Regions from separate parts of the Bradyrhizobium sp. SZCCHNRI1009 genome, predicted to be linked through region 2. Evidence: predicted binding sites of a transcription regulator. Region 2 holds the regulator's gene; the other holds the start of a gene.
The links. Region 2 encodes HrcA, which represses chaperone genes, less so after heat shock. Its sites were predicted from a motif close to GTTAGCACTCNCNNNNNGNGAGTGCTAAC; they were not measured.
Positions count from the first base shown of each region.

Region 1: groES (co-chaperone GroES) is a predicted target of HrcA. The motif match lies at 1,807-1,835, and genes of this name have one in related genera.

Region 1 is NZ_JAUEUL010000005.1:39,128-42,539, reverse strand. It holds gene groL (chaperonin GroEL) at 1-1,290, opposite strand, end outside; gene groES (co-chaperone GroES) at 1,412-1,708, opposite strand; gene QX010_RS11185 (hypothetical protein) at 2,040-2,546, shown strand; gene QX010_RS11180 (protein phosphatase CheZ) at 2,661-3,412, opposite strand, start outside.
Region 2 is NZ_JAUEUL010000024.1:37,843-41,254, reverse strand. It holds gene rph (ribonuclease PH) at 1-542, opposite strand, end outside; gene hrcA (heat-inducible transcriptional repressor HrcA) at 717-1,805, shown strand; gene grpE (nucleotide exchange factor GrpE) at 1,936-2,556, shown strand; gene QX010_RS28020 (hypothetical protein) at 2,712-3,412, opposite strand, start outside.

The DNA of each region.
Region 1 (3,412 bases), on a different contig from region 2:
GGTGATGCGGCCGACCGCCTTCTTGGCGCGCAGCAGCGCCACGCCGCCGCCGGGGACGATGCCTTCCTGCACCGCAGCGCGGGTCGCGTTGAGGGCGTCCTCGACGCGGTCCTTCTTCTCCTTGACCTCGATCTCGGTCGCGCCGCCGACGCGGATCACCGCGACGCCGCCCGCGAGCTTGGCGAGACGCTCCTGCAGCTTCTCACGGTCGTAGTCCGAGGTGGTCTCCTCGATCTGCGCCTTGATCTGGCCGACGCGTGCCTCGATATCGGCCTTCTTGCCGGCACCGTTGACGATCGTGGTGTTCTCCTTGTCGATCACGACCTTCTTGGCGCGGCCGAGCATCTTCACCGTGACGTTCTCGAGCTTCATGCCGAGATCTTCCGAGATCAGCTGACCGCCGGTCAGGATCGCGATGTCCTCGAGCATGGCCTTGCGGCGGTCACCGAAGCCCGGCGCCTTTACGGCCGCGACCTTGAGGCCGCCGCGCAGGCGGTTGACGACCAGGGTGGCGAGCGCCTCGCCCTCGACGTCCTCGGCGATGATCAGGAGCGGACGGCCCGACTGCACCACGGCTTCGAGCACCGGCAGCATGGCCTGCAGGCCCGACAGCTTCTTCTCGTGCAGCAGCACGTAGACGTCGTCGAGCTCGGCGGTCATCTTCTCGGCATTGGTGACGAAGTAGGGCGAGAGATAGCCGCGGTCGAACTTCATGCCTTCGACGATGTCCACCTCGGTGTCGAGCGACTTGTTCTCCTCGACCGTGATGACGCCCTCGTTGCCGACCTTCTGCATCGCCTGGGCGATCATCTTGCCGATCGCGGCGTCGCCATTGGCGGAGATGGTGCCGACCTGGGCGACCTCGGAGGACGCAGCGACCGGCTTGGCGCGCTTCTCGATGTCCTTGATCACGGCGGCCACCGCGATGTCGATGCCGCGCTTGAGGTCCATCGGGTTCATGCCGGCGGCAACGGCCTTGGCGCCCTCGCGCACGATGGCCTGGGCCAGCACGGTCGCGGTGGTGGTGCCGTCACCGGCGGTGTCGTTGGTCTTGGAGGCGACCTCGCGCAGCATCTGCGCGCCCATGTTCTCGAACTTGTCCTCCAGCTCGATCTCCTTGGCGACGGTGACGCCGTCCTTGGTGATGCGCGGAGCGCCGAAGCTCTTCTCGATGACGACATTGCGGCCCTTCGGGCCGAGCGTCACCTTGACGGCGTTGGCGAGAATGTCGACGCCGCGCAGCATGCGGTCGCGTGCGTCGCCGGCGAATTTGACGTCCTTGGCTGCCATTTCAAAATTCTCCTGGAGTAGACCTCGACGGCGAGGGGCGTGATCGCCCGTCTGTCGCTGGAACGAGGTTGCAGAGCATTTTCGCCCGGGGCGGCTGATCGCCGCCCCCGACAGGTCGGGATCAGGCGACGACGCCCATGATGTCGGACTCCTTCATGATCAGGAGCTCCTCGCCGTCCAGCTTGACCTCGGTGCCGGACCACTTGCCGAACAGCACGCGGTCGCCGACCTTGACGTCGATCGGGATCAGCTTGCCGCTCTCGTCGCGGCCGCCGGGGCCGACGGCGACGACTTCGCCCTGCGAGGGCTTTTCCTTGGCGCTGTCGGGAATGATGATGCCGCCCTTGGTCTTCTCTTCGGCGTCGATGCGCTTAACCACGACGCGGTCGTGCAGGGGACGAAACTTCGATTTGGCCATGACGGATCCCTTTTGGGGTGCTTGGATAAGTGTTGCTGTCGGAGGAAATCTGAATGCGACCACATTTGACGCCCACTTGGCGCCAACTGGCTCGCAGCCTTAGCAATCGCGCCCTCCGAGTGCTAAAGACCGCTCGGGGAAATATGGCTTGCGGCTGTTCCTGTCAAGCAACGGCCAGCCGTTAAGCCGTTCTTGAGGCTGTTAGGGGGATGTTGTCCGGGGCCAGACATGTTAGTGGAGCGGCGTCGTCATCCGACGTCATTGCTCTGACGAGCGTTTTGCGCTTGGTTGCCGGACGGGGCAGCCACGATTCTGTTCCTAAGGGGATGCCATGACGAGTTCACGGTGCGCGCGGCCGGTTGCCAATCTCGCGATCGCGTCGGCGCTCACGATGCTTCTGGGAGCGTGCACGGGCTTCAGCCTGTCGCCGTCGCCCCCCATGCAGACCGAGGCGCCGGTCGAGCCCGAGGTTCCGGCGACGATCCGCCCCGAGGATCTCGTGGGCAAATGGGGCCTCGCCGCCTACAACAATCCGAATGACCGCGCGCGCACCGAGAAGATGGCTCTGGCGCAGTGCAAACAGCCTTACGTCATCGGGGCAGGCACGTCCGGCGGTGTCGTGATGCATCTGGCCGACCAGGCGACTCCCCAGGAACTGCGCCTGAAGGGGTCGGCCAGCGGCAAGAACTACATCGGCCCGGCCGGACCGCCCGGCGGCGAGCAGGACCGCGAGGTCATCTCCTTCGACGGCCGTGTGCTGATCACCCGTTTCGTCGACAAGGATGCGGCGACCCGTTACCAGACGATGGTCTACGTCCGCTGCGGGCCGCGCGCCTGAGATCCGGGCGATCACCCCGCAAAGGTCGAGTGTCGAACGAAAAACGCCGGCGACTGCGCCGGCGTTCTGTATGGTGACGTGGCCTGAAGCGGTCGCTGGGACTGGCCGCCGACCTCAGTTGAACATCGCGTCGATGTCGTCCTGCGAGGCGTGGCCGACCTCGCCCGCCGCCTTCGGGCCGTTCAGCAGCCTGGCGTCGCCCTCGCGGGTGTCGACGATCGGCGGCACATGCGCCTTGATGGCGTCGACGCCGCCCCAGATGTCCATCATCACCACGATGTGGTGCTCGATGAACTTCATGGTGGTCATGACCTTGTTGATGCGCTGGCCGGTCAGGTCCTGGAAGTTGCAGGCCTCGAAGATCGACACCACGCGCTCCTGGATCTCTTCGCTCAGGATCTTCTGCTGGTCGGCCGAGTCCACCTTGGACAGCGCACTGGCGGCCTGGTCGATCGCCTCCGCGGCTTCGAGGATCTGCTGCGTCGCCTGCTCGGTGCCGCCGACGACCGCGCCGAGCTCGCCGTTGACCTTGGCCATCTCCTCGCCGTTGAAGCTCTTGGCATGGAGGGTCGCGATCTCGCCCTTGGTGCGGTTGATCGCGTCGTGGATCAGGTCGAGCTCGACCTTGAGCTTTTCGCACTGCTCGATCTGGGCACGATACGTCTCGAGCAGCGCGCGCGCTTCGGCGACCTCGCGTGCGGCGGATTCTTCGATGGCGGCGTTGGCCGTGTTGCTACCTCCGCTGCGGATGGCGTTGGCCATCTGGGAGCGGATCGCGCGCAGCTCGTCCATGATTTCCTTGTGGTTGGGGCCGATCTCGCCGCCCACGAAGTCGGGCTCCGGCATATGGCCGACGATTGCTTCTT
Region 2 (3,412 bases):
GAATCCTCAGCGTAGTCGAGATCGAGCACCGGCGTGCCGTTGTAGATGCCGCAGGAGATCGCGGCGACGTTGGCGCGCAGCACCTCGGTCTTGATCATGTTGCGCGACTTCATCCACTTGATGCAGTCGGCCAGCGCGACCCAGGCGCCGGTGATCGACGCCGTGCGCGTGCCGCCATCGGCCTGCAGCACGTCGCAGTCCACCGTGATCTGGCGCTCGCCGAGCGCTTCCAGGTCGATCGCGGTGCGCAGCGAGCGGCCGATCAGGCGCTGGATCTCGACCGTGCGGCCGGTCTGCTTGCCGGCGGAGGCCTCGCGCCGGGTTCGCTCCAACGTGGCGCGTGGCAGCATGCCGTATTCGGCGGTGATCCAGCCGCGTCCCTGGCCCTTGAGCCAGGGCGGCAGCCGGTCCTCGAGCGTGGCGGTGACCAGCACATGGGTGTCGCCGAACTTCACCAGGCAGGAGCCCTCGGCGTATTTGACGACGCCGCGTTCCAGGCTCACGGCCCGCAGTTCATCCGGTGCACGGCGGCTCGGCCGCATGATTCTCTCCGTGAAAGAGGCGAAAGAGGGTGTTTGACGGCCTTGTAGGAGCCGCGACCGGCAGCGGCAAGGGTTTATCAAGGGCCCGTCGCTCCCGGAGCCCCCTCCTCATGACCGGCTTGCCACCGAGCCGCCGCATGGACACATTATAGGCAGCTGGGAGGAGTGCATCTGGTGGCCCACCACGATCCGATCAACCTGATGACACCGCCGGCCGGTCTGGCGCAGCTGAACGAGCGCTCGCGCGAGATCTTCCGGCAGATCGTCGAAAGCTATCTGGCGACCGGCGAGCCGGTCGGCTCGCGCAACATTTCGCGGCTGATCGCGGTTCCGCTGTCGCCGGCCTCTGTGCGCAACGTCATGGCCGATCTCGAGCAGCTCGGCCTGATCTACGCGCCGCACACCTCGGCCGGCCGGCTGCCCACCGAAGCCGGCCTGCGCTTCTTCGTCGACGCCCTGATGCAGGTTGGCGACATGACGGAGGCCGAGCGGCAGTCGATCCAGAGCCAGCTCGCGGCCGTTGGCCGGGCGCAATCGGTCGAGGCGGCGCTGGATGAAGCGCTGACCCGGCTGTCGGGTCTGACCCGTGCCGCCGCCGTGGTTCTGACCGCCAAATCCAACACCCGGCTGAAGCACATCGAGTTCGTCAGGCTCGAGCCCGAGCGCGCGCTCGTCGTTCTGGTCGGCGAGGAAGGACAGGTCGAGAACCGGGTCCTGACCCTGCCGCCGGGCGTGCCGTCCTCGGCATTGACCGAGGCGTCCAATTTCCTCAACGCCCGGATCAGAGGGCGGACGCTGGCGGAAGCGCGGCTCGAACTCGAGACCGCGCTGGCGCACGACCGTGCCGAGCTCGACCAGCTGACGCAGAAGGTGATCGCCGCCGGCGTCGCGAGCTGGTCCGGCGGCGACAGCGACGAGCGGCAGCTCATCGTGCGCGGCCACGCCAACCTGCTCGAGGACCTGCATGCGCTCGAAGATCTCGAGCGTGTCCGGCGGCTGTTCGACGATCTCGAAACCAAGCGCGGCGTCGTCGATCTGCTCGGGCGCGCGGAGAGCGCGGAAGGTGTCCGCATCTTCATCGGCTCGGAGAACAAGCTGTTCTCGCTGTCGGGTTCGTCGACGATCGTGTCGCCCTATTCCGACGCCACGGGTCGCATCGTCGGCGTGCTCGGCGTCATCGGTCCGACCCGGCTCAACTATGCCCGGGTGATTCCGACGGTCGATTATGCCGCGCGCCTGGTCAGCCGGCTGCTGGGTGGCTGATGCGTGAGATGGTTAATCCGCGGACGGCGTCTCCGGCGAGCCGGTCAGGCTGCGCTTGATTTTCGACGCTCAAAGCACGATATCCCGCCCCATATCCCCAAACCCGTCAGCCGAACTTGCGAGTCTGTCCATGACCGATCCCGACCTGCATAAGAATGATCCGGAAAACCCGGCGCAGGCCAGCGAACCCGTCGTCTCCAAGCCCTACATCATGCCCGATGATCCCGAGGCCGGCTCGGCAGAGGCCCTTGCCAAGGAGGCGGCCGACGCGCGCGACAAGATGCTGCGCACGCTGGCGGAGATGGAGAATCTGCGCAAGCGGACCGCCCGCGAGGTCGCCGATGCGCGCATGTACGGCATCACCGGCTTCGCCCGTGACGTGCTCGACATCGCCGACAATCTGCAGCGCGCGCTCGATGCCGTGCCGGCGGAGACGCGCGACAATGCCGATGCGGGCCTGAAGTCGCTGATCGAGGGCGTCGAGCTCACCGAGCGCTCGCTGCTCAACACGCTGGAGAAAAACGGCGTCAAGAAGTTCGATCCGACCGGGCAAAAGTTCGACCCCAATTTCCAGCAGGCGATGTACGAGGTGCCGGATCCGTCGGTGCCGTCCGGCACGGTGGTGCAGGTCGTGCAGGCCGGCTTCATGATCGGCGAGCGCGTGCTGCGCCCCGCCCTGGTCGGCGTGTCCAAGGGCGGCGCGAAGGCGGCGCCCGCGGCGAGCAACGATCAGTCGAACAGCGCCGCCTGACGGCGAGCACGGGCACGCGTTCTGCGGCCGTCCTGTTGTCGAACGAAGAAGCCACGGGCAGTGATGCCCGTGGCTTCTTTTTTGTCGGCGCGACCTTGTAGTTCGTCTCGCGGCGAGCAGCCGGCGTGATCACGCCGTCCGATGCCGGGCTGGTCTCAGCCTCTTGGCTGGATGCCGTCGCGGACGGCACGGAACCGCGGGAAGGCCGCCGACCACTGGTCGCGCGGCGCGCTGCCGATGATCCGCAACGTGTTCGGCCCGCCGAAGCGCAGCCACTGCACCACCGTCACCGGCGTATTGTCCTTGCCGCTGGTGGCGTCGATCCGGGTCTCATAGGCCGGCTGGCCGTCGATGCGGATCGGCTCGGACATCGTGATGCGCGCTTCGCGGACGCCCGGAATGGTGGTGGCCGCCTGCTGCGCCACGCGCGCGCGGTCGCCCGCCTCCGGGGCCACGCCGGCCACCAGCCCGATCACCACGAAGGGCGCGGCCTCGAATCCCTTGTCCTCCTCGCCGTCGGCGAGGATCAGGGCGCCCGGCCCGAGCGTGCGGATGGTCTTGAACCCGGAGAGGTCGGTGACCTTGAACGGCATCATCGCGAGCTGCTCGTCGACCGGAACGTCCTTGCGGACGACGGCGGAGGCGAACATCTGGCGCACGGCATCGTCGGTATAGATCCGGCTCGCGGTCTCCGGGATCTGCACGGCCACGTAGCCGGAGAAGCCGTTGCCGGGCAGGATCATCGAGTAGCGCCGCACCGGCGTGTTGCCATCGCGGCCGTTCTCGACGGTATAGTAGGCGGTGCCGGCGGCGGTCTCGATGCTCTCCGGCTTGACGCTGCCGGTCCCGGCGGGAT